Regions from separate parts of the Shewanella sp. SG44-6 genome, predicted to be linked through region 3. Evidence: predicted binding sites of a transcription regulator. Region 3 holds the regulator's gene; each other region holds the start of a gene.

The links. Region 3 encodes LexA, which represses DNA repair genes until DNA is damaged. Its sites were predicted from a motif close to TACTGTATNNNNATACAGTA; they were not measured.
Positions count from the first base shown of each region.
Region 1: a site for LexA is predicted at 2,460-2,479, ahead of H5185_RS10355 (S24 family peptidase). Genes of this name have one in related genera too.
Region 2: a site for LexA is predicted at 6,430-6,449, ahead of H5185_RS12600 (LexA family transcriptional regulator). Genes of this name have one in related genera too.
Region 4: a site for LexA is predicted at 6,563-6,582, ahead of H5185_RS15670 (DUF4007 family protein). Genes of this name have one in related genera too.

Region 1 covers NZ_JACJER010000047.1:1,473-9,886, reverse strand. Annotated here, with positions in the region: gene H5185_RS10365 (hypothetical protein) at 1-144, opposite strand, end outside; gene H5185_RS10360 (hypothetical protein) at 589-2,280, shown strand; gene H5185_RS10355 (S24 family peptidase) at 2,492-2,887, shown strand; gene H5185_RS10350 (Y-family DNA polymerase) at 2,901-4,154, shown strand; gene H5185_RS10345 (hypothetical protein) at 4,654-4,920, opposite strand; gene H5185_RS10340 (hypothetical protein) at 4,921-5,544, opposite strand; gene H5185_RS10335 (hypothetical protein) at 5,596-5,985, opposite strand; gene H5185_RS10330 (CSS-motif domain-containing protein) at 6,256-7,131, shown strand; gene istB (IS21-like element helper ATPase IstB) at 7,147-7,914, opposite strand; gene istA (IS21 family transposase) at 7,907-8,414, opposite strand, start outside.
Region 2 covers NZ_JACJER010000063.1:6,522-14,935, forward strand. Annotated here, with positions in the region: gene H5185_RS12570 (MBL fold metallo-hydrolase) at 1-137, opposite strand, end outside; gene H5185_RS12575 (DUF3365 domain-containing protein) at 394-1,038, opposite strand; gene H5185_RS12580 (NAD(P)/FAD-dependent oxidoreductase) at 1,016-2,323, opposite strand; gene H5185_RS12585 (sigma-54-dependent Fis family transcriptional regulator) at 2,580-3,902, shown strand; gene H5185_RS12590 (NifB/NifX family molybdenum-iron cluster-binding protein) at 3,929-4,447, opposite strand; gene H5185_RS12595 (Y-family DNA polymerase) at 4,726-5,982, opposite strand; gene H5185_RS12600 (LexA family transcriptional regulator) at 5,989-6,402, opposite strand; gene H5185_RS12605 (ABC transporter permease) at 6,705-7,817, shown strand; gene H5185_RS12610 (ABC transporter ATP-binding protein) at 7,820-8,414, shown strand, end outside.
Region 3 covers NZ_JACJER010000138.1:310-8,723, reverse strand. Annotated here, with positions in the region: gene plsB (glycerol-3-phosphate 1-O-acyltransferase PlsB) at 1-2,318, opposite strand, end outside; gene lexA (transcriptional repressor LexA) at 2,583-3,197, shown strand; gene H5185_RS18540 (cell division inhibitor SulA) at 3,194-3,700, shown strand; gene coxB (cytochrome c oxidase subunit II) at 4,097-5,686, shown strand; gene ctaD (cytochrome c oxidase subunit I) at 5,696-7,288, shown strand; gene H5185_RS18525 (cytochrome c oxidase assembly protein) at 7,290-7,853, shown strand; partial or broken gene H5185_RS18520 (cytochrome c oxidase subunit 3) at 7,850-8,414, shown strand, end outside.
Region 4 covers NZ_JACJER010000095.1:245-8,658, reverse strand. Annotated here, with positions in the region: gene H5185_RS15685 (cysteine desulfurase family protein) at 104-1,225, shown strand; gene H5185_RS15680 (phosphoadenosine phosphosulfate reductase family protein) at 1,239-2,135, opposite strand; gene H5185_RS15675 (hypothetical protein) at 2,128-5,532, opposite strand; gene H5185_RS15670 (DUF4007 family protein) at 5,525-6,481, opposite strand; gene H5185_RS15665 (DEAD/DEAH box helicase) at 6,739-8,382, shown strand; partial or broken gene H5185_RS15660 (ATP-binding protein) at 8,388-8,414, shown strand, end outside.

The sequences.
Region 1 (8,414 bases), on a different contig from region 3:
ATATGCAGCGTAACTTAGGTGCTTAAGCAATAAGGATTTGGATAATTCAAGCTCTTCAAAGTTAAGAAGCATAAGCGGTTTACCATTAGGTTTGGCGTTGTAGTGATATTCCCAAGCCTTTGGTTTGTATGTTTCATCGTTCATTTTACAGCCTCTTATGGTGCCACCATGCATTTATAGACGCAATCATAACACCAGTAAAATTTATAATCGCTAATTTATGGTGTCACCATAAGATATTTTTCTACAAGCCCCAAGGCTCTTATGGTGTCACCATGCAAAATTTCTTTGGCAGTAAGAGCCAGCGAGTTACATCGCTACGCTGTTATGGTACCACCATAACACAGCCTTGATTGTAACTTACTAACCCCTCAATGGATAGGTTGCTATAATGCTAATTATAGCAACCTATTGGTATGAAGGCTTGATTTTCTACATTACTGGCATAAAACAATAAAGCCTGGGCGAAGTTGGTTGGTTTTACTTAGGCAGATGTAGCAAATCAATATTAAATTAAATTTAACTGTATTTTTATACAGTATCCCTATATGTTAACTCAATTATGGATGATGTAATTTGGAGGTAGTGTTGTCGAAAAAAGTTAAAATTATTTGTGATGCATCATTTGATAGTGATTTGATGATTGCCACGTACTCCGGTTCTGTCACTTATCCGGCGCACAATGGTACTAGTATAACAGTAAATTACTCTGGCAATAGTGGTGTATTGCTTGATTCAAGTGCTGGTGAAATTCAAGCAGCGTTGGCTGGGTTGTTAGAACTTAAAGATATTATGCAAACTGAGTGTATAACTGCAACCTCACTAACCATCTATTCTGATAATTTAACATTGATAGATGGATATCAATCACACAAGAACAACCCTTCTTCATCTAATCCAAAATACGCAGATCAATTCAAGCTCATTCATAGATTGCTTAATGATATACACATAATCAACGTCAATTTTACTCATGTTCGCTCACATATCCCGAACCATTTAGCTAATTCTGTACAGAAACAACATAATAAGCATGACGCAATATGCCTTAATAACAGGGATGCTATAACTAATACCATTTTTTCACCATTTCATGAAGGGTCTAAATGCTATGCGGTACTTTTGCATCCTGAAACACCTAATTCTTCTTTGTTTAAGCTAGTCCTCGAGGCAGCTGTAATTTTAGCTCGTAAAGGCTTTAAGGCACGGATAAAATTCAGTAAAGCATGTGATGATATCTTTCATAATCCGTTCATTCAGGCTTTGAATAACTATTCATATGAAGCAAATGTGAATGTTAATACCCTCTATGACATTGAGATCAAAAGCCTAAAACCAGATTTTGGCAACTGTATACTTAAACATCATCAGTTAATCCAATCTATCGAGGGGCCGCTTAGTGACGATTCCCTTTTAAGCTTCAGAACAGCTATTGACACAATATTTGGGGGTGCTGATTTTGGTTGTCATTATAGCCACGGAAAAGGTAACCCTATTGCAGTTTGTGTATTCGACTTAACCCGAGATGTTGATTGCCATCCAGTTAATCACTTACCTGTCTCTATATCTGAGTGGTTAGATTTAATGCCAGAATATATCCAGATAGAGCACAGATTTGGGTTACCCTCTTTGATAGAGTTTTCTCGATACGGACATTTAAAATATGTATCAGGCAAACGATTGGACCGCACTAACAAGCGTGTTTATCAGCAAATAAGAAATTATTCAGAAGGGGGGGATATCACGATTACAGCTAAGAATATTCAAAATGTGCTTTATCCAAATATCGAAGACGCTCAACCTATCGTAGATTTCATAACTTATTCTATACAGACTTTTCGAGGCCGGATTGGGCTTAATTACACGCTAGCAGCGCATATTGCCCGTACATTAACAACTAAGATAATAACGCTAAATCGTCGAAAGAATCGTTCACCGCTGAACAACACTTACCAGAAAAAGCTAAAAGTCATGGCAGATTCTATTCAAATAGATACATCCCGAGCATCTGACCTGAATTCTCTATTGAAAGCGGAGTTGTTACAGTTCGGCCCCTATCTGACGAAGGAAGATGTTACCGGTAAATTGATCGATGTACTTGTTGAAAATGGATATCCATCAATTCCGCAATTTAGAACAGGTGTTGGACGTTCAGTTTCTTTACTGGATTTTAGCTTTTGGAGAAACCCTGACAAATTAGTCGTGCACTGCATAAAAACAGCAGATAAGTTTAGTAAGGCACTGTCGTCAAAAAAGCCAATAACCTTTTTAAATCGTTAAGATATGGGGCATTATCCTGCCGGCATTTATTAGCCTAAAATCGTAATTATTTGACATGCAGAAACCCAGCTAGGATATACCGAAAAAAAGTTAATATTCAGTCGCTTATATTTACTAAACCAGTTTTAGCGCAATCTACCTAATTTGAAAACTACCATATTGACCTGAACCGGTTATAATACTGTTTATTTATACAGTATTGGTGGCGAAAATGAAAATACTCAACAATCTTGTGTCAGCGGGGATATCTAGCTTTGAAAGTCCTTGCTCGGGTTACATCGAATCACCATTGAGCCTGGATGATCTGCTTATTCAAAGCCCTAACTCTACTTATTTTGCGAAGGCTCAAGGCTTGTCCATGATCCAAGTTGGCATTTACCCAGATGATTTACTCGTCATAGATACCAGTTTGACCCCTAAACATATGGATATCATCATCGCCAATTTAAATGGTTGTTTATGCTGCAAAATACTCGATGTTAAGAATAGAAAGTTGTTATCAGCTAATGATGATCAATCAGCAGTTTTTATCGACGAGTCCGACACCTTCTCAGTCGAAGGTGTAGTAATTAATTCTATTCGTTCACATTGGAAGGCCGCTTTTTAGGAATTGTTTAGCTATGATTTACTTGTGTGATATCGATAACTTTTATGCCTCTGCAGAGTGTGTTTTTAACCCAAGCTGGCGTGGAAAACCACTGATAGTTCTTAGCAACAACGATCAAGTAATTGTCAGTCTTTCAAAAGCAGCTAAATTATTAGGTATTAAAAAATTTACTCCATATTATGAAGCTAAACATTTATGTGACCTACATAACGTAATCGTTTGCTCATCAAATTACGCACTTTACGGTGCCCTGAGCAATCGAGTGATGAATTGTATAAGCCAATTTACTGAGCCATTTAATAGCTACGTTTATTCATGTGACGAAATATTTCTAAATTTAAAATGCACTAAAACAGAAGATTACCTTGAGCAAGCACATAAAATCAGAAGAAAAGTATGGAAGCAAATCCGGTTACCTATTTCAATTGGCGTGGGCATTAATACCACTATGGCCAAAGTTGCATCCCATGCAGCTAAGAAGCTCCCTGGGTATGCTGGTGTGTGCTTCATTGATAATGACGAGCAGAGGCAATCAATACTATCTCAAATGAAAACAGATGATATTTGGGGTGTTGGGGCTCGAACCGCCAAAAAAATTGAAGCCTTAAATATTGTTAATGGCTTACAGCTTTCGCAAATGTCTCATCGATTGGCGCGTGAAAATTTTGGTGTTGAACTCGAAAGAGCAGTGTTGGAGCTCAATGGTTATGTAGGTAAGTATTGGGACTTGATCAGGGCAGATAAAATACAGATTTTTAGTACATCAACATTAGGCCGGAAAACAGCAAAAATAGAAGAGCTATCACAAGCAATTTCACAACAAGTCGAATCAGCGGCTGTGAAAGCAAGGAGTCAAGGGTCTTATTGCTCTACGATGTATGTCTTTGCATCGGCATCAAACTATGACCACTCATACCAAGGGTTTAAATCGAATTATCATTTTGATGTCCCGACCAATGATACCTGCCAGTTGTCTAAAGCGGCATCCGAAATAGTTAATAAACTATTTAGAAATGGTTCACAGTATTATCGTGTTGGAGTCGGGTTGCTCAATCTAACACCGGTATCTAAGTATCAGCATGATCTGTTTAATCAGCCCGCTAACCCGAATTTAATGAAGATATTTGATAGTATTAATGCGGCACATGGAAAGGGAACTATTTTCAATGGTGCCAGGGGAATAGAGCAGAAATGGAAAATGAGGCGTGAATACTTAACACCACAGTATTTAACAAAATGGTCAGATATTCCCAAGGTAAACTGTTAATCCGTTCAATACAGCCCACTGGACGGCCATTGCTTTACTTACTTTCTCCTTTCTTGATTATGGCATTTGAATTAAGCCTGATGTCGTTACGATGTTTTGCAAGCGTTCTTAAGCGGCATAGAATTGTTTTTGGGTTAGCATTGGCTGCTATCTACCTTAAATCATATTATCTGAATATCATGTTAAAAACTGATTCTCTCCTTTGAGCCAGACAACCGAATGAAATAAAGTTGATAGAAAAAATGGTTTCTTTCATTGCTGAGCCTACGCTTGAACGCGTGATCGTTTCTATCCATTACCACTATATATGGATGATATTGCAGTAAGATATTTACAAGATTCTGAGCAGTTTCGGGGGGGAATTCAAAGCTGTATCCAGGAATGGGGTTGGCAGGGTCAAGTGTGACTCATCAGCTCCCTCTATGTCTTTCGGTAATATCTATCATTTAGTTAGTCACAGAGTTGATTGGACCTAACCACTAAGGCTAGGTCCAATATGTTAAAGGGCGGTAATAATGTAATTGGGTATAAATAACCAATTCGTTCTAAAGGTTTCTAGATTTTTAACTAATTGCCAATCTGGGCTGCATAGGTGTTTTGGTAAGGGCTCTTCAACCTCCTTTTCACCGTCATCCATGATCACCGTCTCAGGCTTTTTTAATATTTCTATCGTTAAAGTCACTTCATCAAAATCAACACTTTCGCCATCAATCTCACCAAAAGATTCTGCAGGTTTTCGAGCTATATAAGCTTTGCCTATTTCCATTCAAAAAGCCTCATTCAGTTCTGAGTATGCTTTTAGTATGGCCTCTTGATTGCCACCCAAACCGAAAGCCTTTTCAGCGTTAGCAATATATTTCCCGTATTCATTAGGCGCGAAGTTTGATGGATTGTATCTGCCTAGTGCTATCAACTCATCCAGCATGTGCTTACCATTCACGTACAGCCTTTTGACTCCATCATCATTTTTAACGAAGGATTTAAGATGCAAGCCATTTAATATCAATGGTGCCGCAAGTGTAGCGGCGACGTTCACAATGTCTTTTTCCTGGGAGGTATTCCACTGTGGCTGGATACTTAAAATGCCTTCTGGTAAAAACAAATCACATGCCAATGTAGCATTAAGAACGGAATCTATTGGCTCTAACGCATATACATGGACTAAGCCAATCTGTTCACTTAAAGCTGAAATCGTATTAAATACCCGAGGCATTGAAGATGAACATATGACTGTGCAGGTATTATCTACACTGTTTCTTAGCATTCTGTTGACTTGATATGCAAAGAAGTTTGAGTCAATTTCTAACGAGATGTTGTTTAGATCTGATGCACCGATTACGGGAACATCAGATTTTATGTTCTTAAAAAAGAAGTCGGTTTTTGGTGTCATGGTATTCCCTTATTTTAAGTATTTGTAATGTTGCTTTGAATGACATACTAGTTAAACGTACAACTCTCCTGACCCTATTGTGTAAAAGGCACAAGCCCTAAGCGTTTCCTCTGAATATAAGGCATTTGTATTAGAGATCACAGAAATATGGACGCCATCTAAAATCGGTGTTAATGCGATATTTGGACAGTCGGCTGGTGGACGCTCTTCAATGCAGCGTTTAGTGGTTACATGCGCGGAAGTCTCTGCAAACAAGTAGTACTTCACATCAGTCTGGTTATTTCCACATAAAGAAGAGTCGTAGCGTTCACCTACGTTAAGCAGTTTGATGTTATTGAAGTGGCCTATTTTTGCTAACTGATACTCATTGAGAATAATGCTGGTTGTATTAATCCCAGAATAATTAATGATTAAACTTATGGCTGTGGTTGTTATCGACATAAGTTTTACTGCAAGTTTTATTTTGGACACTTTACTCACCACTTAAGTGTTAATCTGGAATATAATTCAGATTCTAACACTTAAAGTTGTAGCTGCAAGATTGTGTCATGAGTTTTAAACAGTTCAAAGTAAAAAAAAGGGTTTACATGATGTAAGTTATTAATGTTAACCGCATGTTGTAAAGCTTAACGTGTTGTAAAACAGAGATTTAATGAAGTATTTTGTCTTAAACATGCTATATATAGCGGATTTTTTCAGAAGGAAATTGTGATGCAAAATAGTACCGTTATCGAAACATGGGATAAATACCCTTTTAGGGCCTTGAAATTATTCCATTCAATAATGATCTTTTGTATTTTTTTAAGCCTAGGGCTTGGCATTATCATTTTTCAAGCCATCACAAACGAAGCTGAACGGGTAACCGACAGCTTAAACATAGCAGTAAAATTTTTAGATAGTAAAATTTTGGATGCTAATACTGTTGCTAAAAATGTATTAGAAGACGCAACATTAGATTGCTCGAACGCTAAAAAAATTATCGATACTGCATTACTCGAAACGCCAAGCATTCAAAGCATCACATTAATTTCAAGTAACAAAGTTATTTGTTCATCATTTGTTGCTAACGTAGGTAAAATAATTCAAAGCAATAAATACAACGGTTTAACATTGCAAGAATCTAAATACACGGTACCAGGTAAACCTATTCTGATTGTTGGCCAACAAACTAATGGTTTTCAGGTCCTAGTGACCTTGCATGCACCATCGATGTTTTCAGTAATCCAACTTTTCTATAAAAACTCTATGTTCAAAATCAATATGAATCATCAATCAATTGGTATGGATTTAAAGTTAATACCAAGAGGTAATACTATTTATGATTACATCCGTGAATCAAAACTATACCCATTTAATATTACCGCTTCAGTGAATACTCAACAGACTATCTATAAGGCGCTGACTCGAAGTTGGTTGGTTTTGTTTTTACTTATCGCATTTTCAATCATTTTGCCTATCTGTTATTACCAATGCGGTAACCCTATTGTCATCAAAACAGCCTTAAAATCCGGCATCAAACGCAGAGAGTTTAAGCCTTACGCTCATGCTATTGTTAATACTGCAGGTAAGGTGTTAGGCGTCAACTAGCTTGTCCTATCCGCGTCAATTAAGTTGGCCGCTTTTGTCATTGAGTTTCATGGCTTCTTTTCTTCGATAACTTTCTCCCTCAAGTTGATAAATCTCTGCGTGGTGCACCAGACGATCAATCACGGCTACTGTCATCATATTGTCGCCAAATATACTGTCCCATTCACTAAACACTTGGTTCGTCGTTATTACCAAGCTGTTGCGCTCATAACGATGTGCTATTAGCTCAAACAGAACCTGACTTTCACTGTCACTCTTTTTAACATAACCAATGTCATCCAAAATGAGGAGCTCATATTTATCGAGTTTTTTAAGTGCATCTTCTAGCCCTAAACCATCTCGGGCTTTCTGTAGGTGCTGTACCATCGCGGTACCTGTTGTGAATTTAACTCGAACAGATTGATCTATAAGCGCATAACCCAGCGCAGCGGCGATGTGGGTTTTACCCAGCCCACTTGCACCGAACAATAAAATATTATGGCCTTGCCTCAACCACCCTAGCTCACTGGTTTTATGTTTAATTTGAACGGCACTAATGCCTGACACTTCACTAAAATCGTACTGTGATAGTTGTTTTCCTATGGGTAATTGGCTTTCTTTGAGTAAGCGTTTTAGGCGTATCTCTTGTCGGTGTGTGGCCTCTATTTCACATAACTGAGCGAGAAATAGCTCGGGCTCCCATTGCTCCTTCACTGCTTTTAGGGCGATATCTGGCCAAGCTTTTGCTATCGCGGGCAGTCGTAACTCTTTTAATAATAAAGGTAAGCTCAGTGGGTTAGCCATTTCGCCCTCCAAGAAGTACGTCGTAACTTGATACGCTATGTTGTTGACTATTAATCATGGGGACAAATAGCGTATCGGGGCTGAAAACGCGGCGACATTCATCTATCGTCACCACTTTTCCTGTTTCAAACGCCCTGAGAGCGAAGCGGCCCAATGCTGCCTCACAATCATAGTTTGCAGCGATGACCAGTAAATCGACCATATAATGGCAATCTGCATCTGTCACACCATCATGGGTTAGTTTTTGCCATAACTGCCAAAAATCGCCATTCGGAATAAGGTCATCTCTAAGTTGTGATGCTTTAAACGCGTTGCGCTTCTTAGCCAATGCATGGATAAGGTGCTGATAGTCTATTGAGCGGCCACGTGTTGTGCCTTGCGTATGTATTCGCGCTAACGTTAATGTGATTTCATGTCCATAGAAAAGCACTAACCGGTCATCAAAAATGTGTGCCAGTAATGTCACGCCAATAAGCCGTGATGGCACGGAATACGTCACA
Region 2 (8,414 bases), on a different contig from region 3:
CTTATGGTTCCAGAGGCGATATCAAAGTCTAAAACAGGATCGATTATGGCGCTTTGACGCGTAGCAAGATCCGTCACCACATAAGTAATCGTATGGCTAACGTGATGATAAAAAGGATCGATGCGGATTTTGCTCATGACACATTACTCCCAACAAAATCCCTTGGGCATTTGTTAAATAAAACCTCATATGAATATCGGTCACATTCGCAACATCATTTATCGTTGACTGAGGAAGTTTGATTATTACAGTATAATGTTAAGTCAAATCATCATCTTTTACTGCGAATTATGTCGCAATAAATTGCGAACGAATAAACTCACTATGATTTAGGTTTTGCGTAATAAGACTTAACGTTTGTTAAGCCTTATTACGTCATTATTTACGTCTTTATTAGGGTTTGGCTGTCATCGGCGATACTGGATCACTGATGACTTTTTGCAATGAAAATGCACCTCTAATATCACCAAGGGCAAAGTTAATTGCTTTATCATCAGGATAGGTTGTATTAATTAATGCACTCAGTTCAGGGTTAATATTACTACCATGACAACCTAAGCATAACTCTTGAGTTGGAATGGCTTTCATATAACGAAACTCAGTATTATCGCCATTAACAATATACTCGCTGGCCACTATCGGTTTATCAACGGATTGCTGTCCTGAAGACTGAATGGCTTCAAACTTTTGTAATTGTGCTAACTCCCATGCATCTGGCGTATTGTCTGAATTACGCACCCGCAAACTGGTTCGAGCGAGCGTCCAGCCTTGTTTCGAATTCTGTGCAGTAATGGCAGGCGCTACCGACTTACACACAGACACAGCATTGGGCAATCCACCTTGCTTTATGGCTGCCTGTAACTGACCTTTTAATGTTTGGCTAAATTCGGCAATACGCTCATTAGCCTCTTGCTCAAGCATTTGTTGTTCGGTTAATGATGCTGCTTGGCTAACACTGGTCATACTCGCGAGTATTAGTAAAGCGGCTAATTTGCCAGATCCTGCCACGTGTTGATTACAATTCTTTGCTAATGTCATTATCATCATCCTCTGCTTCTAGGCGCGTGATCCCCATGAGTTTCAACGCATATTTTTCGTATAATGGTTCACTGCTACCAGTCTTCATTTTTCGTAGAAAGTATTTTTCAAAACCAATTTTGGCAAAATGTGCCCATTTCCCTTTTTTAAACCAAGAGACGTTACGCGGTGCTATTTGAGGCATTGCCACAAATACTGCACCTGTGTCACCCATATCAGCAATACAAATTGCATTCCAAGTGCCTTTACTTTTAGGCGGGCTGTTTTCAATAATAATGCTATGCAAATTGTGAGCGATTGCAGTCATCATCGACTCAATCATGTAACCTGTTTTTGGCATCCCGGTTGGGACTGGCGTTATTTCTGCTGGCGGGATTGCCACACAAACCCCACCCGCAAAAATATTACTAAATGTTGGTGAACGTTGATGTTCATCGGTAATAACAAAGCCTTTAGGGTTACATAGTCCTTCAACATTCGCGACAGCATCAATACCAGCAAATGGGGGGATTAACATTGAATGTTGAAATGGCAATGAGTGAGAAAAATCAACATTCCCCTTTCTATCAAGCTCTGAAATATGCATCACGCCCTCCTCTACAGAGTCAACCGTGGCATTGCATATCCATTTTATATCTCTTTGGCGTAACTCAGACTCGAGCATTGATTTTGAATCACCAACGCCACCTAAACCTAAATGCCCAACATAAGGCTCGCTAGTGACAAAATGAATTGGCACTTTGCTTCGAATGCCGGCATCACGTAACACCTTGTCTAAAATAAACACGTATTCATAAGCCGGCCCAAAGCAGCTTGCACCTTGAAATGCCCCCACGATCACAGGACCCGGATTAGCTAACAGTTTATCGACATCAACTTTGCACTCTACTGCATGTTCAAGTGTGCAAATAGATTGAGTAAAGTGTTCAGGGCCTGCTCCAGGTATAGTGTTAAATGCCAGTTTAGGACCGGTTGCGATAACCAAATAGTCATAGTCAATAATGTCTTCATCAACAGTTATGAGTTGATTTTTTTCAGTATCAATTTTAGTCACTCTGGCACATTTAAATTCTATTTTTTTATCTGCTAAGTGTTTTTCTATCTGGAACGTAATGGCTTTAGGTTCTCGCCACCCAACGGCAATCCAAGGATTAGAAGGGGTAAAACGAAATGTATCATGTTCGTTAACCATTAAAACTTGATGGTCCTTACCCAAAATCTCTTTTATTTCGTATGCGGCTGGCATGCCACCAGTACCGGCACCTATCACAACAATTTTAGCCATTGAATGTTCTCCCCATTTACAGTGTCTTTGAACTCAATACGGCCATCAGACATGTATATTAGAGCTATACAAAGCTTGTGCCAGATCACATCTTAAATTTTAGGCAATGAAATCAGCTACCTAAAACCAACCAATGTTTAGATAATGTAATTACAAGGTTACCAAGTGACAAATATGGCATTGACGTGACAATTATGACACCTATAATGACATATTAGAATTAACTGATGCATATATAGACAAGCGAGAGCAATAAATGGATAACACTACCGTAGTCCAATCGATGATAAACGCGATTGATAAACCGGCAATATTTATTACCCCAGACTATGTCATACATGCGGTCAATGAAGCCTATGCAGAAACATATGAGACCAAAGTGATATTGGGTCAAAGTAAGTGTCATCAGATTTCCCATCACAGTAACGAACCTTGTGACAAACACGGCGAAGATTGCCCTTTACAACAATGCCTGAGTACGACTAGAGCAGCCAATGCGATGCATATCCATAGCACGGCTCATGGCAAGTCATATTGCGATATTTTAATGAAACCGATTAAAGATAATGATGGCCAAATCTTAGGGTTCCTAGAGATTCTAGATGCTATTGATTATGCATCGATCGAATCTAAAAAAGGCACTATGGTCGGTCAATCCGCGCCGTTTAAGGAAATGCTCAATCGGATAAATCGCGCCTCTCAATCCAACATTGCAGTACTATTGCAAGGTGAAACAGGCGCTGGTAAAGAGCTGGTCGCCAAAGCTGTACATCAAGCCAGCAGTAGAAGTGATAAGCCATTTGTGGTGATTGAATGTACCGGACTGAGTGAGAATCTATTCGAAAGTGAATTATTTGGCTATGAAAAAGGTGCCTTTACCGGGGCGACCACCAGCAAAAAAGGTCTGATTGAAATCGCCCATGGTGGGACGGTGTTTTTTGATGAAATTGGCGACGTACCAATGAATATGCAAGTCAAGTTACTCAGATTACTTGAAACTCAATGCTATCGCGCCGTTGGGGGCTTAAAACAAAAACGTTCTGATTTTAGATTAGTTAGCGCCAGCCATAAAAATTTACTCGATTTAGTTGAAAAAGGAGAATTCAGACGTGATTTGTATTATCGCATTGCAGGATTTCCGATTTACTTACCCTCGTTACGTGAACGCCATGATGATATTCCAACGCTCGTTAATCACTTTATTAAATATTCTGAATACAAACATAAAAAGTTTTCAGCTAATGCGTTAACCTTACTCAGTCGTTATGCCTATCCAGGTAATATTCGTGAATTGAAAAACATTATTGAGCAATCAGCATTAATAGCCAACGAAGATATGATCCACAGCAGTGATTTACCTGAAATTGTTCAACCTAATCACCTGTCGACCGAAGAAAACAATTCCCTAAAAACGGCAACCACGATCATGTCATTAGATGACGTTGAGTATAGGTATCTTTTTCAGGTCTGTGAGCAATTTCAAGGGTCTCCTGCAGAATTAGCCATTAAGCTTAATATTAGTGTTCGTACTTTATATCGTAAATTACAGCGCTATGATTTAAAACTAACAGCGCTGTAAGCACATCACTTCGACCTGCGCATTCACTAATGTTGGTGCATGAGTGAGTGCTTTTTATTACAACAAGGTTTCATCATGGCGCTTTCTGCGCCTGCTTTAGTTTCACAGCAACGTTTCGCCTCAGGTCCACTGTGACAGCCCGCTTCTCCATCAGCATGATCGCAACAACCACTATTAGCTTGCTTAGCAATATGTTTCACTGACGTCCGCCCCTGACTTGCCTGGGTATATTGTTCACAGTCGGATAAAACAGCAGCCGCAAAATGCTGTAACTCTGTACGGCCGTTTTTTGTATGAAATACACTCAAATTCTGGTTTAGTAGCTTAGACAATAACTGCTGGCCAATATTACGTATGATCACCCGATTCGCGCCTTGTGCCAGTATCAAACTGACTAATTGCTGCTTGCCCTCACATCCATCGAGTAAAGCTGGGTTGGTAAAACGTCCGACGACTTGAGCTTGGTCATTAATAAACAGTACCTCATCGGCTTTGCTAAAATGGTTGGAAATATTTTCCGCTTTCATGGGTATGGCTGTAATCATGGGGGCTGTCCTCACTGTACAATATTCAATTTTATCATCGAGATACCATTTAGTTTAAACGGCATAAATGGTTATGGTTGATGACATTAATGCTTGCCATTATCGATTAACAGTAATTGGCATATGCTATATATACGCCGATTAATGGCATATGCCAATTAGCATTGATATTTTGTGACCAGTGCCACGCTTAGCTCAATATCAATACCAATAATCGAATCAGTGATTTCTATTTTATTTGCTCAATGACAATCTTAATGATGGAACCCATAAAAATATTAACATTTAATCTTGGGTAAGCATTTCCATTGAGTTGAATATTGAGGAGTAAGCAAATCACGACGCATTGCCCACTTTTGTTGTATTCCTTGTGCAGCAAGAAACACAGTATCGCGGCCATAACGTTGGTTGATGCTATCAAGGGTGTGCATGAGGGCATAATCGACCTTAGCAGGATTAAATAAATCAAATTGAAAATATTTCTCGCTGGCTAAATCAACAAGGCCTACGCCAATTTTGTAATACCGCACACCGACGCGAAACAACCTTGGTGCAGCTTGTCTAAGCGCTTTGGTGAGTTCAACAGAGCAATGTGTCGGGCAAGGGAAATGGACAATGACCTTATCACTCACGGGCCGTTCGTCATGGGGGGAATTACTGGCAAACAGCAACATGGTTTTGCAATACGAGCCTTGCTGACGCGCTTTAAGCGCCGCGATAGCGATATGTTTGCTCAATGCCTGTAATAGCAATTCATAGTCAGTGATGCGCTCACCAACACTACGAGTCGAGAAAATTTGTTTTTTATCTGCCCTTGCCTCATCCCATTGTTTACAGACTTGACCATTCAGTTCACGAACGGTTCGCTCTATTTCAATACTAAATTGTTTTCTCGCAAGGCTCGGTGGCATACAGGCAAGATCATATGCGCTGCGAATATTCATTACTTCAAGTTTTTTACTTATGCGCCTACCAATGCCCCATACATCACCGACCGCAAGCTGACGCAAAATGTCAGTGCGTTGCTGCAATGTCTCAATTACGCAAACACCTTGGTATCCTGGAATTTTTTTAGCGGCATGATTGGCTATCTTGGCTAAGGTCAAGGTGTCGCCCATACCGACACAGACGGGTAAACGCGCTTCTTTCCAAACCGTACGACGGATTAACTGACCATGGGTATGCAGACATTTAATCGCGGGGTAACTGTGTTTAAACGACAGGAAACATTCATCGATGGAGTACACATGCTGATCGGGCGCAAAGCGGCCTATTATCGCCATCATTTTTGCTGATAAATCGGCATAGAGCTCATAGTTAGATGAACACACAATCACATTACGCTCGGCACATAGCGCTTTAACTTGAAAATAGGGTAGAAATTTTTGTATGCCCGCTTCTTTTGCTTGTCGATTAGCAGCCACAATACAACCGTCGTTATTGCTCAGTACAATGATTGGCTTACCACGCCAATCAGGGCGAAATACCTGTTCAGCACTGCAATAAAAAGCATTGGCATCAACTAAGGCAAACATTGTTGCTTACCCTTGGTGGCTAACAAACATGGGGCTTTGGCGATGACAACGAATTGAGCGGATCACCACACCTTCAATACTAAAGTCATCATAATCGCAAATAGTTACTGGTAAATGTTGCTCATGAGATGACACTAGCATTCGCCGTTGCAGATCGAGAATTTTACACACAAATTCACCATTAAAATTAGCCACAATCACATCGCCACTTTTAGCCGTTTCATGACGATCGACAATCAGTAAGTCGCCATCGAATATCCCAACACCTTGCATTGACTCCCCTTGGGCTAAGCCGATAAAAGTCGAACTTGGATGTTGCACTAACATCTCATCAAGACTGAGGCCTAATTGAAGATACTCAGCAGCAGGGCTTTCAAAACCGGTAATGCCAGCACTGGCGACAATGGGAATAAAGCGCATACGCTAACCTCGTACATTTATACCGAATACTGTATAAAAACACAGTACCATTATAGGGTACATAGTAGCGCTAAATTTTGTCTGTGCAAGTTTATTTATGTTAAATCGCGATATGCAGGCGGCATATTTAGCCATTGAAGGTTGTTATTAGCCAGCTAGATAGCGTTATCAGTTTAATAGTTAATGAGTTTATTTGTTCAAGGTCAAAATACAATCTGAGCGATTGGTCTACACTTGTGATCAGTACAACAATGAACTTGATGCAAATATACACTTGATTGCTACTTTTTTTGGGGTCTAGTATGACACTCGCCACATTTGATATCGACATGCACGATGACAACTGCGACCTGAGTCTTGCAGGTGATTGGCAATTAGGCCAAGCACCACTAGGTGCCGATATTTGTGCCGCCCTTCCCGCAACTTGCCATACTGTCAGATTAGTGACGACTGAATTATCTCAGTGGGATTCAAGCCTTGCCATTGCCTTATTACAATTATCCCGCTGGTGTGAACAACAAAAAATAGCCCTCAATATTCAAGATACCCCACAAGGATTACAACAATTACTGCAGCTAGCTACCGATGTGCCTGTGTATCAAACGGCGAATGATGGTGTCATTGGTGGCATGTGGGTAACGCTTCGTAAAGGCATGATTGTACAAGGCTTACAGGTGCACGATGGCTTAGTATTTGTCGGGGAAAGCACGTTGGCATTAGGGCGTTGGTTAAGAGGTAAAGCCAGTACTCGGCGGAGTGATATCGTATTTTTTATTGAACAAGCAGGGCCTAAAGGACTGGCGATTGTCACTTTGATTAGTCTGCTAGTGGGAATGATTTTAGCCTATTTAGGTTCAGTGCAGCTGCGTCAGTTAGGTGCTCAGGTGTATGTCGCTAACCTAGTGGCGATTGGAATGGTACGCGAAATGGGCGCCCTGATGACAGGCGTCATTATGGCTGGCAGAACGGGAGCCGCGTATGCCGCTCAATTAGGCACCATGCAGGTCAATGAAGAGATTGATGCGCTGCGAGTCATGGGTATTTCCACCATGGAGTTTCTGGTGTTACCTCGCTTGTTGGCATTGATTTTCATTATGCCGTTAATGTGCATTTACTCTGACGTGATTGGCATGATCGGCGGTGCAGTAGTTGCCAATGGCATGGGCGTGAGTTACACCCAATATATTTTACAAACTCAGGTTGCCATTGATTGGGTAGACATATCCACCGGGTTGATAAAAAGCCTTATTTTTGGTTTTTTGATTGCGATTGCAGGTTGTCAGGCCGGGCTTAAATGCGGGCGAGATTCTAATGCCGTTGGTTTAGCCACGACCAGTGCTGTAGTTAAAGCCATTGTGTTTCTGGTGGTTTCCGATGCCGCGCTCAATATCTTATACGATAAGTTAGGGATCTAATTATGGTGGATGATGCCTTCATCAGTGTACGCAATCTTAGTGTCGGTTATGGTACGACCGAGGTACAAAAACAACTGAACTTCGAGATTAACAAAAATGATATCTTTTTTGTCATTGGCGGAAGCGGTTGCGGCAAAACAACCTTACTTAAATCAATGGTAGGATTGTTAACCCCACTTAAGGGAGAAGTACTTTATCAAGGTAAAAACTTTTATGACGCTGATGAACCAGCGCAAGTGGCCATGCTCAAAGACTGGGGGATCACGTTTCAAACTGGCGCGTTGTTTTCCAGTATGTCGCTTGCCGAAAATGTGGCTTTACCGCTACAACTGTATACCGACCTTTCGGAGCGGCAAATAGCAGAGGCTGTGGCATATAAGCTTGCTTTAGTCGGCTTAGCTGGATTTGAAAAATTTTACCCTGCCGAATTAAGTGGCGGTATGCATAAGCGTGCAGGCTTGGCACGCGCGATTGCACTGGATCCACAATTGTTATTTTTTGATGAGCCTTCAGCAGGCTTAGATCCCATTAGCTCTATGCGCTTAGATCACCTAATTGTGCAAATTTGCCAAGCACTGGACTCGACCGTGATTATCG
Region 3 (8,414 bases):
TCAACACTGCATAAGTAACCTAGTTCTTTTAACTTAACACTCAAGGTGTTATACAGTTTTTTGTCATAAAACTCTGGAGCGGTAATCCCGTGAAGTGCGCCTAGTCGTTGGGCCAACAAGTGACTGTCGGTTTCAAGAGCAGAACGTTCAAGCTCAGGCTTTATCGCCAGTAAATTAAAGATAATGGCATAACGCTGCAAGGTCTCACTGATCGTTTCAGCCAGAAGTAATACTTGGGTAATATGACGAGGCGTGATGACAAAGTTATCATTGTCGCTCAACAAACCTTGCTCAAGCATAAAGTCTAAAACGCCATCAACATATTTAGGCACATCATCAATGCCCATAAATAACTCTGCTTTCAGCAATGGATAAAAATCCATCACGATGGCATGGATGCGCGCGCGATCGCAGTCATCATAGCGCAATAAACAACTGGCAATTAATGACGGTATCGCCATTAAATGAATAATATTATTACGGTAATAACTCATGGTGATGGCAATTTTTTCATCAACAGAAATAATCTCACCAATAGAATCTTTGGTACTAACAAACTTATTTAACGACAAACAATGATCAACAATCGACTTACCATCACCCTCGGCGACCGATGCGTAATCGGTATAAGGTACGGTTTTCAATAAGGCTAAATACAGATCAAGTTGGCGTTCTAACTGACTTCTTTCTAATGCATTTTGCTCTGAGGCTAATAACACTAAACTGGTTAATGTTACCGAGCTCGCGGCGGCAGCACCGTTAATATTGGTCATCACGCGGTTAGCGAGTAAATTAACCGATGGAGTAAACCACGATGGTTTTTGATCAGGCTCTTTCGCCAGTTCGCTACGCCATTCTGGCGCTTGTTGATTTAAGAAGTGCTGTAAGTTAATCGGCTCACCAAAATTAACATAACCTTGGCCAAAATTACCGAGTTTACGCAGCGCACCAAATAACTGCCAAACAGATTCTTTTTTCTTTTTCTTGCCGCTTAATTCTTTGTGGTAAGTGGCCACTTCCATCACATGATCATAACCTAAATACACTGGTACTAACGTCACTGGGCGCTCTATGCCGCGTAGTACACTGTTTATGGTCATTGCCAACATGCCGGTTTTAGGCGCAAGTAAACGTCCTGTACGCGAACGCCCACCTTCGGTGAAATACTCAACCGAATAACCTTTAGCAAATAACTGATCTAAATACTCACGAAATACTGCGGTATACAGTTTATTACCATTAAAGCTGCGGCGGATGAAGAATGCTCCACCACGGCGGAACATTGGCCCTGCTGGCCAAAAGTTCAAGTTAATACCGGCCGCAATATGCGGCGGAACCATACCCTGATAATACAAAATGTATGACAGCAACAAGTAATCCATATGGCTGCGATGACAAGGCACATAGACAATTTCATGGCCATCATGGTGAAGCTGTCTTACCTGTTCAGCACCTTTGATATTGATACCGCTATATAATTTATTCCATAACCAAGTGAGAAAACGCTCGGCAATGCGCACTAAACTATCTGAATAGTCTGCGGCAATTTCATCAAGGTATTCAATCGCAGTTTCACGGGCTTTTTCAGGAGATACTTTTTTGTTGACCGCCTCTTCTTCAATAGCCTTTTTAATTGAATCTGACTTTAATAAAGAGGCAAATAGCATTTGACGATTAGGTAATTGTGGCCCTGTCATAACTTTACGTTGGCGACGGAAATGTACTCGCGCGACACGAGTTAATTTATGCGCAATTCTTTTATCTGTACCGTGCTCATCAGCCATATGGCGCAGCGATAACGCATTAGAAAACTGCACAAAATTATGTCGCCCTAAAAATAAAATCATCAGCCACTTACGTAACCAAGTTGGGTTTTCTCTTTCAAAAACAGCCGCTTTCATGCTGTCTTCTTCCTTACCAGGAGTACGTCCCCAATAAAGACAAACTGGCACTAATTGAATATCGAGGTCAGCATTCTCACTATGAAGCGATAATAAACGGGTAAAATAATTAAGGAACTTCTCACCACTTTCACGTTTACCAAATAGAGGTTTACGCCCCTCTAAACACACCACTCGAGGCACTCTTAAACCATCAAGCTGTAACGGCTCATAAGGACTTGGCATACCAAATCCTTCAGTGATTTCGCTCAAGGCGGCAATATCACTAATAGATTCCGTTTTCATCAAATAAACCAAGGGCTTGGTCGGATCTATATTGAGGTCATCAAACGGATCATGGGGCACCACAATGGTCTGTACCATCCATTTTTGAACCCATTTTAATGCTTGTAAAAATATTGAATCTGGTTTTGACATGGTTATTTTCGCAACATAAGCCATTGTAATATTGTCGTATAGGATACCAGAAACCACCCTGCTTACACTATCTGGCCGACTTATCTTTACGTGTAAGCTCTCACTTTAAGACATAGTGCAAGATAAAACATATATAATAACGAATAAAAACATTAATTTAAGTTACAAAAAACCAATAAAACACAAAAAATAGTTGGTTAATACTTGCACGAACACAAACACTGTATATAATGACAGTCACTGTATAAAAAGACAGGAATCATCATGAGACCGTTAACGCCGCGCCAAGCAGAAATATTAGACTTAATTAAAAACAATATCGCCGAAACAGGTATGCCACCCACTCGTGCTGAAATTGCGAAACGTCTTGGCTTTAAAAGTGCTAATGCTGCCGAAGAGCATTTAAAAGCATTAGCCAAAAAAGGCTTTATCGAGATCATGCCTGGAACCTCTCGAGGTATTCGCTTACCTCATGAAGAACAGATTGAAACCGGTTTGCCTCTGATTGGACAAGTTGCAGCTGGTGAGCCTATTTTGGCTCAAGAGCACGTTGAACAGTATTATCAAGTCGACCCGAGCATGTTTAAACCTGCCGCAGACTTTCTGTTGCGCGTTCGTGGTGACAGCATGAAGAACATCGGTATTTTAGAAGGCGACTTACTCGCGGTTCATAAAATGCAACAAGCACGTAATGGCCAAGTTGTGGTGGCGCGTGTTGATGATGACGTCACCGTAAAACGATTTGAACAAAAAGGTAATGTGATTTATCTGCACGCAGAAAATGACGATTACACCCCGATTAAAGTTGATTTAAGTTGCCAAAGCCTAACCATCGAAGGGCTTGCCGTTGGCGTTATCCGTAATGGAGATTGGTTATGAACAAACTAATGGGCATCGCGCCACGTCACCCAGGCTTATGGGTAGATTTAGCTGAAACAGAATTGCATGGCAACCAAACCATTCGCACATTACAAACAGTCACCCAAGGTGAAGCTGAGTTGAGCCAATTGTGTAGTCAACTCGCCACATTGAGCCAACAAGGTCGATGGATTGTGTTAATTAGCCCACCACACATTGGCTATAAACATATGCTGGCAAATGCTGGCGTGAGAATGGACCGTATTTTACTGGTGCACACTAAAGACGAAGTCGAAACCTTATGGGCGATGGAAAAAGCGCTTACCAGTGGAACATCAAGTGCTGTCGTCACTTGGACAAGCTCACTTGACGCTCGTGATAGTCGTCGATTAGAAATTGTAGCTAAAAGTGCACGGGCTTTAGGTGTGGTAATTGAGGATGTGAATGCTCACTTACCTCACAAACATCAACTTGTTAGCCCTACATTAATAAATGGAACAAGTAATTTTTGCTCATTTCACTAAGCATTAACCCTTACTTACCAAGCCCTGTATTGAATTCAGGGCTTTTTTTTCATCTTTTTTCAGTCAATTAGCCAACAAAGTGATCTTGATCAATGTTTAATCTACAGCTAATGTTGTTCCCAAGGATGAAATATTATTCATCTTTAATTGGACGTGAATGACAGTGATTAAGATTACTTTCAGACAAATGAGCCAACTCAATATTGATAAGTTCAGTAGTAGGTACAAGCGTGGTGCACCGCTAATAATAAAACCGTAAACAACCTGTTTACTGCCACCAAGGTACTTTGAGGTCATCAAACTTTTTTCGGGAACCGAAAAGTTTGCATAGAGCAGAGAATTACTGTGTGACTTTTCTTTGTAATTGCTATTTGCAATGAACAGAGGAGCAGTCTTGTGAAGCAATGGTGGTATTGTTTACTGGTGGTGTTTATAGCACTTCCGCTTGGGGCATCAGAAATGTCCCTCAACATGACTCAAGGCGTGACAGATATCAGTGGTAAGGTTTATGGCCTCCACATGACGATACTTTATATCTGTTGTGCCATTGGGTTAGTGGTGTTTGGGATCATGATTTATTCAATGATTTACCATCGCAAATCAAAAGGCGCTGTTGCGGCAAATTTTCACGAAAGTACTAAAGTGGAAATAGCTTGGACCGTCATTCCTTTCATTATCTTAATCGCCATGGCTATTCCAGCCACTAAAACCTTAATTGCCATGGAAGATCCCAGCAATGCGGATCTCACCATCAAAATTACTGGGTCGCAGTGGAAATGGCATTACAGCTATTTTGATAAAGACATCGAATTTTACAGCACATTATCGACCCCCAGAGATCAAATCGATGGCATAGAGGCTAAAGGAGAGCATTATCTTCTTGAAGTCGATAAACCACTCGTACTGCCCATTAACCAAAAAGTGCGTTTTTTAATGACATCAGATGATGTGATCCACTCATGGTGGGTTCCGGCTTTTGCGGTTAAAAAAGATGCCAATCCAGGCTTTATTAATGAAGCATGGACCCGCATTGATAAGCCAGGAATTTATCGTGGCCAATGTGCCGAATTGTGCGGTAAAGACCATGGATTTATGCCAATTGTGGTGCAAGCATTATCAGAGACAGATTTTGATAATTGGTTAGTAGAGCAAAAGCAACTGGCCAGTAATGCCGCTGCTGCGGCGGCTGCATCACTGTCACAAACCTTATCTCTTGAAGAGTTAACCACCCAAGGCGAACAGATCTATCTTGCTCGTTGCGCCGCTTGTCACCAACCTAATGGTGCGGGCCTTCCAGGTGTATTCCCATCACTAATTGGCAGTCCTATCATAAAAGGCCCTGTTGCAGGTCACCTCAACATCGTCTTAAACGGTAAACCAGGAACCGCAATGCAAGCCTTTGCCAAGCAACTTACCGCCCAAGAGATTGCCGCAGTGATTACCTTTGAGCGTAATGCTTGGGGCAATAATACCGGTGATGTTGTTCAAGCTGCTGATGTGAGTAATTTCTCTGGCGGCAATGAAGCAAGTACTGAAGCAAATAAGACTGAAAGCACAATGGCCGCAACAGCAACTGAGAGCACCAATACTGCGACAGAAAAAGCGACTCAGGCTCTTGAAACCGTCGCAAAGGCTGTAACGCCAGAGGTTGTTGCCGTTGAAGATCTGCCCACCTTAACCTTGGAGCAATTAATCACTGAAGGTGAGCAGGTTTATGTCACCACTTGCGCCGCATGTCATCAAGCCACTGGTGCTGGTTTGCCAGGCGCTTTCCCTTCACTTATTGGCAGCCCTGTGGTTACCGGACCGGTTAGCGGACATATCGATATCGTTATGCACGGTAAACCAGGCACCGCGATGCAGGCATTTAGTAGTCAACTTAGCCCACAAAAGATGGCTGCGGTGATTACTTATGAGCGCAATGCGTGGGGCAATAATTCTGGCGAGGCGGTGCAACCTGCCGATGTCGCTAGCCATGGACAGTAGGGGAAGACAATGAGCACAACAACGCACGATACACTAGCTACCGCTCATGATGATCATCACGGAGCGCCGAAAGGGCTCATGCGCTGGCTACTCACAACTAATCATAAAGATATCGGTTCGCTGTACTTATGGTTTAGTTTTATTATGTTTCTCACTGGTGGCGCCATGGCAATGGTCATTCGGGCAGAGTTATTTCAGCCTGGATTACAGCTAGTAGAACCTAACTTTTTTAATCAAATGACCACGGTTCATGGTCTTATCATGGTATTTGGCGCAGTGATGCCGGCTTTTACCGGATTAGCTAACTGGTTAATTCCGATGATGATCGGTGCACCAGATATGGCTTTACCGCGGATGAATAATTGGAGCTTTTGGATTTTACCGTTCGCGTTTACCATATTACTCAGTTCGTTATTCATGGAAGGCGGTGGTCCTAACTTTGGTTGGACATTCTACGCACCGCTATCAACCACTTATAGCCCTGATAGCACCGCTCTATTTGTATTCGCCATCCATATCATGGGTATCAGCTCGATAATGGGCGCGATTAACGTTATCGTAACCATTGTTAACTTGCGCGCTCCTGGCATGACATGGATGAAACTGCCTTTGTTTGTGTGGACTTGGTTAATTACTGCCTTTTTATTAATTGCGGTGATGCCAGTGCTCGCAGGCGCAGTGACTATGGTGTTAACCGACAAGTTTTTCGGTACCAGCTTTTTCGATGCTGCAGGTGGCGGTGACCCAGTGATGTTCCAGCATATTTTCTGGTTCTTCGGTCACCCAGAAGTTTACATCATGATTTTACCCTCATTCGGCATTATCTCCGCCATTATACCGACCTTTAGCCGCAAGAAATTATTTGGCTACTCCTCTATGGTTTACGCTACGGCCAGTATTGCTGTACTGTCGTTCTTAGTATGGGCACATCATATGTTTACCACAGGCATGCCGGTATTCGCCGAGTTGTTTTTCATGTATTGCACCATGCTAATTGCGGTTCCTACTGGGGTTAAGGTGTTTAATTGGGTTGCTACCATGTGGCGCGGTTCGATGACATTTGAAACACCAATGCTATTTGCGGTGGCGTTTATCATTCTGTTTACCATTGGTGGCTTTTCCGGTTTGATGCTGGCAATCACCCCTGCTGACTTTCAGTATCACGACACTTACTTTGTAGTAGCGCATTTTCATTATGTACTGGTGACTGGGGCGATATTTTCCATTATGGCGGCGGCATATTATTGGCTGCCAAAATGGACCGGTAATATGTACAACGAAACCTTAGGCAAGTGGCATTTTTGGTGCTCAGTGATCTCTGTCAACGTGCTGTTTTTCCCAATGCACTTTTTAGGCTTGGCGGGTATGCCTCGTCGAATCCCAGATTACGCAGTACAGTTTGCCGATGTGAATCAAATTGTTTCGATTGGTGGATTTGCATTTGGTTTATCGCAGTTTATTTTTCTCGCTGTGGTGCTCAAATGTATCAAAGGTGGCAAACCGGCTGGCGATAACCCTTGGGAAGCTGCAGAAGGTTTGGAATGGACCATTGCCAGTCCAGCGCCATATCACTCGTTTACCACTCCGCCGGAGATAAAATGAGATGACACAGCCAACAAAATCAAATCGTAAGTTATTAATCATGCTGATTGCTGGATCAATTGGTATGTTTGGGTTTGGTTTTGCATTGGTACCGCTTTATGACGTGCTCTGCGATACATTGGGGATTAATGGCAAAACCCAAAATAGCGCCAGTAGCTATGAAGCGGTAGTGGTTGATAAAAGCCGTACCGTTACCATTGAATTTGTGACCCAAGTTCAGTCAGATATGCCATGGGAATTTAGCCCTAAAGTTAACCAAATAAGCGTGCATCCTGGTGAGCTCACTCACGCACAATTTTTGGTTAAAAACCTGTCTGCACACGACACAGTAGGCCAAGCAATCCCCTCAGTATCACCTGGACAAGGAGCGGCGTACTTCAATAAAACGGAATGTTTTTGCTTTAACCAACAACCCTTGGCCGCATCAGCAACTGCAGAATTACCACTGATTTTCTACGTGGACCCGGATTTACCCGCGTCTATTAATACATTGACTCTCTCTTATACCCTCTATGACATCACCGATAAACAGACGATCGTCGTAGAGCAAGGAGCAGCAAAATGACCACAAAGTATCAAACTTATTATGTGCCAAACCAAAGTGCTTGGCCGATAATCGGTGCTATAGGCTTATTTTTAATTGCATTTGGCGCAGGCACTTATGTACAACAATTAGCCACTGAAAAAACCTCAGGAAGTTACATATTAATCACTGGTTTTGCCGTGATTATCTTTATGATTTTTGGTTGGTTTAAAACCGTTATTGATGAATCAATGGCAGGGCTTTACTCACCACAAATGGATCGTTCATTTAGGCAAGGAATGAGCTGGTTTATTTTTTCAGAGATTATGTTTTTTGGGGCTTTTTTTGGCGCATTATTTTATGCACGTATGATTTCAGTACCTTGGCTTGGTGGCGCATCGAACAATGCCATGACTCATGAGGTACTGTGGCCTGCCTTTGAAGCAATTTGGCCTTTGGTGAAAACACCTGATGGTAGCGCAACCGAGGCGATGCCATGGACGGGTTTGCCATTAATCAACACCATCATCCTGTTAACCTCATCGGTTACCTTGCATTTTTCCCATATCAATCTCGAAAAGGCCAATCGTAAACCGTTGATCA
Region 4 (8,414 bases), on a different contig from region 3:
CCAAGATTATGCTATGGATTGTTGTATTTTATTGAATTTTTCATAATTGTAGAGTTCAACTTGTGTTAATATTTTTACAAATAACTTATCGATAAATACTAGTATGATCTACTTTGATACCGCAGCCTCATATCCTCTATTGCCTGAAGTTAAAATTTCTCTGATGAATGCTTTTGAGACATTTTATGCAAATTCAGCATCCAGTCATTTGATGGGCTCTATTGTCCAAAAGGAAATTGATCAAGTAAGAGAAAAACTAGCTGATTCAATCGGTGCTTATCCAAGTGAAATTGTGTTTACTAGTGGCGCAACGGAATCAAATAACATCGCTTTTAAAAGCTTGCTGTTAAGTGGTGACATCCCAGCAGGAAAAACCCATATAATCACATCCACCATTGAGCACAAGTGCGTATTAGCGATATGTGATTATTTTAAATCGATTGGTTTTGACGTTACTTACATCAAACCTAATGTAGATGGCATTATTTGCCCTAATGATGTTAAGGATGCCATTAACGAAAAAACGGCATTAGTGTCAATAATGCACGTCAATAACGAATTAGGCACAATTAATCCGATTGGTGAAATTGGTAAATTATGCTCTGAAAACAATGTTCTATTCCATTCAGATGCAGCCCAGAGTTATGGGAAAACAGAGATCGATGTCGATGATTTTAATATAGATGTCATGTCATTTTCCGCTCACAAAGTAGGTGGCCCAAAAGGCACTGGCGCGATCTACATTCGAGATTTACGCCACAGGAAACTTTTGCCAGTTATTCACGGCGCTGGCCAAGAGCAAGGTTTGAGAGGCGGAACAATTGCTGCGCCGTTGATTATTGGTTATGGCACCGCGATTGATTTATTCCCGAAATATTACCAATCGTTTTCTGAAATGCGCATAAAAGAGTACTTAATTGAAGGGCTCATTAATGAAGGGATTGGCTTTAACATAAATGGCCAAACTAAAGCTTTACCTCATTGTTTGTCCTTAACACTATTGAATACCAACGTAGCGTTAATGATCAGAGATAATGATCAGAGAATTAGTTTAGCTCAAGGTTCAGCTTGTTCTTCAAAAGAAATTGAAGCTTCGCATGTATTAACATCTTTAGGTTTAACGCGTGAACAAGCTGAAGATACTATTAGATTAAGTTTTGCACTTGATGTGACATTTGAACAAATTGATATATTTATCAAAGCTGTAAAAAAAGCGACTAGATAGTCGCTTTTTTTATTTATTTGTAACAGGTTACACACGCTCCGCCACCTTCGGCTTCATCGTATATGTCGTCTAGTTCACCAAAATTACATACACCACCGAAATCACCTAATAAAGCGTTACTACGTTTCTTTTTATTAAAACGAGCGACCTTTTTCTCATGGTTTTCAATGATACGTTTCTGTACTTCTGGATCTTCTAAAGTTTCAAGAGGTTGACCTTGGCCCATCCAATAAAAGCGCTCACCTGTAGTGCTATTGTTGTCATCACCTTTCTCAAAAGCTTTTGCTTCTTCAAATAATGTAGGGTGCTTTTCCATCAGCTTTACCCATTCAATTTTTCGTTGATAGAAGCAAAAAGTACAACCCGAACGTGAGCGCCACTTGTAATATTCAGGAAGCTCTAATCCATTACGTTGAAGGATATTTTCAATATCACTTCTAACAATGCCATGTTCTCTGAAAGGAAATACAGACTCAATAGGTTTCTCTATGGTCATGTATCCCGTTCTTTCTGGCTCGTCAGCTCGAATTCCGACGTAGTTTTTAATCTTATAACCATCACTAATAAAACTATCTAACCATTGTTCAAATGGTTTTAGTTTCATTTGCACGGTACACCAGCGATCACGCTGTGAGGGCAGGTAGTTACCATGCTCTTTTAACAAGTGAGCAAAGTCTTTTTCGCCACGACCTTCAATATTGTTCAATGATCGTGCATTTAAACGGTGAATATACCCCAGCTTTTCTTCAAGCTGATCAATAAACTCGTTGGTTTCTGGCAACTCGTAGCCTGTATCAGTAAAGAAGTATTCAACCTCTAATTCTGGATACGTTTCTTTGACAAATAATGCTAAGGCGCTACTGTCTTTGCCACCAGACAACCCTAGAACATGTTTAACTTTTTCAGTCATTAACAACCTCTGTTCCGCTTTCACTTTGTTCCATCAAATTTGTTAGCAAGTTAGTTAAAGCGGCCAATTGTTTCTCTTTAGATAAATCAGAGAAAGACGACTTTATTTTTTCTACAACTTGCAAAACGTCGCTATCCATTTCTAAATCGTACTGTATAAAACCACCAAATTCTTGATGCTTACCTTCACTATTGGTGGTGATGAATGCCAAAGGTTTTGAACTACCTTTGGTTTGTAAATTACCAAATGATTCAATACGTCTAAATTGAACACATAAGTTCTGTAATTCATCTAAGCCGTTACGAAGATGTTTATCGGTCCAATTACGCTCTGGCGCACCCGTTGCAAGATTAATAACAAATTCAAATTTACTAGGATTATTAATGCACTGGCCTATTCGTTTAGCAAGCTCTTTGACATTAGGTCGCTTAGCTATACCCTCAACAAATTCGCAACGTGTTTTAAGATTGTTATTAAATTCTTCACCTAATGTATCAATGATTATTTGTCTGAATCCGTTATATAAAATATCATTTTGAGCACTTAAATCTTCAATTGCCGTTCTCAGCTTATAACCCAATTGATCTTCTAAAGCTGGGTCATTTTTATCAAAACCAAAGACAGCAGGTAAATCTTCTAAGATAAGCTTAAACGGATCGCTCGCACCAATAACTTTGTTTCTAAAGTCTCTTGCTTCTTTAGTTAAGCCATTTTGTTGGCTGCCGCTAAAGCTCTCGCCGCTGGTTTTTTTAACCCAAGATGGTAGCTTATGAACTATTCCAACAATGTGCTTAGCTATATTCAAAATAGCACTGTCAGTCTTAGCATTTCCGATTGTAGCTTGAGCTAAATTCTCTAACAAATGACTCTGAATATCTGATATTTCAAAGTATCGTACAGCAGCTTCATGTGGATGCTTATAGATTTTATTAACCAGTTCCTCATCTAATTCAGGAATAAAAATAAACTGATTTGTAGAATCCCAATCATAAAATGCAATCTGTCCTTCCAGTGACTTTAACAACGCTAGTCCATAGATACGACAAAGTCCGGTTGTTAAACCAAAAGGTGGCAACATCCAACGTTCATATAACTGTGCGATGGAAACATGTGCTGTGGTTGAGTTCTCTTTAATAAAAGTAAAACCATCCTGCCAAAGTGCATGCATCTTTGGATTAGCATCTTTGGTTTCTTTACTCCATGCTTTGGGGAATAAATAACCTTCAGGAGTATAGTTATGCCAACCTTTGCTCTTTAAGCAGGATAGATATAAGCCTTTCTCTGGAGGGAAGCTATTTTCATCGAAGCCTAAATCTTTTTGGTTTCCATTTACAAACATTGCATTCATCAATTTACGAATGGCACTGTTTGCACTACCAGAAGGTTTAGAGCGGTTAACTAATTCATTAATTACAATTGGTGCTTTGTGATAGATTTCTTCTGCTATCACAGACGCTAATGAAGTAAGAGGAGATGAGGGCGGTAATGGGTTATCCCAATGCGTCCACTGTGCATTTTTGTATATATGTTGCAGTTCTTTTTCTACATTTTGTTGAGCAAAGATGATGCGGTTTTCTAACTCGTTCTTGGCGATCAAGTCATGTGTAATTTTCTGCTCATCTTTAAGGATTTGCTTAAGTGCTATCAGCTCAATTGCTGCTGTTTGTAAAATGCTAAAATCGTCATACTCACCGATAACGCAATGGCTTAAGTCTGATGCAATTTCTTTAAATTTTTGCGTCACATCGGGTGATACCGATAAGACAAAAGTAAGGAAAGCTTCGCCTGTTTTCGGTTCAGAACAAAGCTGTTCAAGTAACGACTTTTCGACTTTATTGATGAGCTTGGTTGTTGCCCATCGCATTGTTCCTGTTTTGTGATAGTGTGCTGTCGCTAATATATTTTGCGGTAAGTCACAAACGCTAGTCCAATCAACACCCTGACTAACGGCTTCAACACGCTCACTTATCAATGTGTTGATATCGATATCACTACCTTGGAAAACAAACAAAGCATCATGTTTCTGTCGGTAAATAATGACAGTCCATGTTTGCAAATCATCTAAAGCTTTAGCTATTTCTGTATTTTTATAACCGCGATTTACAAAGTATTTCTTTAAAAAATCTTTTTTAGCATGTAATTGATGATGAAAACCAAATATCGTCAGTAACGAAATAACCTTAGTTATAGAAACATGTAGCTCACTACCTTCTGCTTTTTGCTCTGCGCGATAAATCGCATCACAACCTTCCAACCAAGCCTTACTATCATGCGATGTAACAATTAAGTGATGCAAATTATGGTGAAGGTAATCCCAATACATTTCTGGCCTGTATAAAACTAGGTCATCTTGAGGTTGCGTATAGTTATCTTCTAGGAACTCACGAAAACCATACTTTTCATGTGATGCAAGAAAACCGAATAAGCTGCGCTCATTTTGTGAGAAGCGGCGTCTTGAAACAGGGCCTAAAAGTAAACTGACGATAGGGTCAAGTGGCAGAGTATCGGTTAATGCACCAACATTCCGATTTTGATTCGCGAAAGTACTGCTGACGACATTTACTAACTTTGAATACTTGCTTTCTATTTTTGAAGAAATTTCAGCTGATCGAGTTATAGAGTCACCAACGAGGATTAATGATTCGTCAATTGATGGATTAAAACTAAGATCTCGATAGCGCCCCTGAACTTTGCTCCATTCTTGCTGAGTTTTAGCATCTTTATTTTTAGCGTAATCAGAAAAAGCTTGATGTAAGAAACCGATCATCAATACAGGGCGATTAGCTTGTTGAACTACGTCAGCTAATGCTTGGAATAAATGTAAGTCCTTATTAGCGCGTGATTGATAATCTAAAGCCTTGCCCATTTCATCGAGTAAAATTAATACGCCATCATCATTACTTTGCGTTGAAGACAGAACCAATTTAATTTCAGAAAGACATTCATCGTCAGTTAAGTCTGCAATTTTATTCACATCGTGAGTTATATCAAGTGCAATATATAAACTTTGTAAAATGCTGTTTGCAGGTGACTCTAAACCACAAACATGTTTAACAGTTTTCCAACCAATATTGATTGCAAATCTTTTCTGGAATTCAGACAAAAGGACAGGTGATGATTGTAACTTTGCCGTAGCGTACTCGCGTAACTTAGTATCAGTAGATAATAAACATGATAAAAATAACGCGACGGTAGATTTACCAGAGCCATAAGGCCCTGTAATGGTATATACCCTTTGTGCATTAGCGTCGTATTCGCGACTGACCGTATCAAGCACATTAACGGCAGTACCATGAAGAATAAAATCGTCAATAAAGGACCGTAAATCTTCGCTATCACCATCAATACGGGTAGAGCTTTTATAACGTTGGTTGATAGTTATGAGTGATTCAGTCATTTTTAGTGCCATAATATTGATTCAAATAGTGAGTGCTATTGGTCTTTGCATATTCAGAAACGTTGACTTGCCTTAACCCTAATGAATCGACCCACGAAATATTGTTATCAGTAAAACCCTGAACTTCATCGAGTTTTTGCCCTAATCCAGATTCAGACAACCGGAATATTCGACCGGGTGAACAGGGTTTACTTAATAATGAGTCGAAATCAACAGTGCTAACTTTAGAGTCTACTGTTTCAGTTTTAAAAAACTCAAGTAGAGCATAAGTAAATATTTCAATCGGCAGTTCAGGACGTTCAGATAGATTGCTAATGTAAAAACCGCCACCGTTGTCTTGTATCAAATTTAATTCAGACAAAGGTGAAATAAAATGATCTTCATCTATGCTGATACTTTTTTTCGATGGAGTAGCTTTGAGTTTTTTACTATAGGTATTCAAAAAGCAGTCAATATCTTTCTTGATAGTAGATATATTACCTAGTTCACTATCAACGAGTTTCTTTGCATCTTCAAAACAATCAGCGATTAGCTTTGTTTTTTCAAAATGTTGCACATTTGCGAAATTAAAAAAGTAACGGTAAGCCGTCAAATGTTCAACATTAAAATTTAACCAGAAATGAACTAACCAAATTGAACCAGGCAGTTCTAGATAAGGATCTCTTCCATCCTCCAAGCTTTCACCACCAAAAAGATATTCGCCATTTTGTGACACAGCATGAGTAAATGAATTATTTGATCGTTCAGAATGAATCACGTTAGAAGCTTCAGCCCAATACTGAATAGCTTTAACCATATTTTTACCAACACCAAGTTCGACTATCGATTGACGAATACTGTCTTCATCAGAACTTGAAAATTTACCATTTGAATTCAAATGATTAACTGCCTTGAATAGCCATCCATAGCGCAGAGGGAAAGTGTCATGACCTGTAAACTTAGCTTTCATCGCTTATTAGTGCCTCTGGAGAAATTGTCCAGAGGCGATACTAGCCTGATTTTGAATATAACGAAAGAACTTTATCCTAAAGACTGTTCATTTGCACAGTGCTTTTTTTTAAATTATTTTTTTGTTGTAGTAAACTTGTCAATACGGTAAATTCATGAATGCAAAGAACAAATATGTTGTTTATTGTTATAAGGGGTCTTGCTTTAATCGACAAGGAATTGATTTAGCACCTAGCTGCCGAAGAATAAAGGATTATGATGTTAACAAAAATATTAGCAAATTTTTCTCAAGATGAACTTTTAAGCTTTTTACCGCTGGACGCTATAAATTTTGCTCTTGCTATAGATTCAGACAAGCATCAGTTAAGTGAAAGCGTAAATCATTATAATAAGCAAAAGTTAGTTGCATTAGTTGCTAGTGCAAAAAAAGTAAACTTTTTGTTTGAAGAGTCTCTTCGAAAACAATTGATTGAGCGTCTGTCCCCGCAATTATTTATTGAATTATTTCCTGAATTTGAAATTGATCAAACACAAGTTAAAGCTAAACATTATGATGCAGCGATATCTTGGTCAGAAATAAATCCATATCACTTTGCGTCTCGTTTAGGATTAAATGCTTTATATGTAAGTCAAGTTGAACAAAAAAGCCTTTTATCAGGTATTTCACGAATCGAACCAAATTATTCGCTGTATCCATATCAGCAGGATATATCACAACAAGTATTCACTAAATTAAATAACGGCTGTAATAGAGTGCTTTTGCATCTGCCAACAGGTGCAGGGAAAACTCGTACCGCAATGAATATTGCGTCAGAGCATTTACGTCAGGATAGTAAAAATGTCGTACTGTGGCTTGCTGATAGAGAAGAGCTTTGTTCACAAGCATTTAATGAATTCTCTAAAGCATGGCAGTCACTCGGTAACCGACCTACCACTCTTTATGGCTTTTACTCTACAGCAGATGAAAGTTTAGGCGGGATTGATTCTGGATTTGTTGTTGGTGGTCTCCATAAGTTTCTAAGCTTAAGAAGTAGTAATGCACGAAATATCAAACTTCTATATAGCGAACTGTGTAAAAAGGTAACATTAGTAATTTTTGATGAAGCACACAAGGCTGTTGCCCCAATGTTTAAAGAAGTAATTAATGATTTTATATTAAACCCTGAATTTCATGCTGATTTAATTGGGTTAACGGCTACACCTGGCCGGAGTTACTCTCCTGATGGCCTGTCTGATGAGGATGCTTTACTTTCTAGTTTTTTTAATAACGTTAAAGTATCAATGCGGGTATCAGGATATTTATCTCCAATTGATTATTTAGTGGAAAAAGGATATTTGGCTAAAGCGAATTTCAAACCTTTAACATATGATTCTTCAGCGATCACAGCTTATGAGTTAAGAGATGCTGGTGGTGCAGAAACAATGAAGACGCTTGCAGACAATGTTGAGCGGAATAGGCAAATTGTCAATACGATTATTGAGGAGTGCGAAAAGCAATCTCAAATAATTGTATTTGCTTGTACCGTGGAACACGGTGTGAATCTTTCTATGGCGCTCAACTATCAAGGTATTAATGCAGCTTCTATAGATAGTAAAAATGATTCTGCAAGTAGTCGACGTGCCAAAATTGAACAATATAAAAACAGTGAGATTCAAGTTCTCGTTAATTTTAACGTATTAACAGCAGGTTTTGACGCACCAAAAACCAACGTAACAATAATAGCTAAACCAATGAATTCTCTTGTTCAGTATTTGCAAATGGCAGGCAGAGCAATGCGGGGTATTAAGAGTGGTGGAAATAATGAGTGTAATATTTATACAGTTATGGACAATATTCCAGAATTTCAAAGTATAAGTATCGCTTTTGGGTATTGGAACGATATGTGGATTGAAAAGGATTAAATGAAATGGAAAACAGATTCCTAAATGCTGGT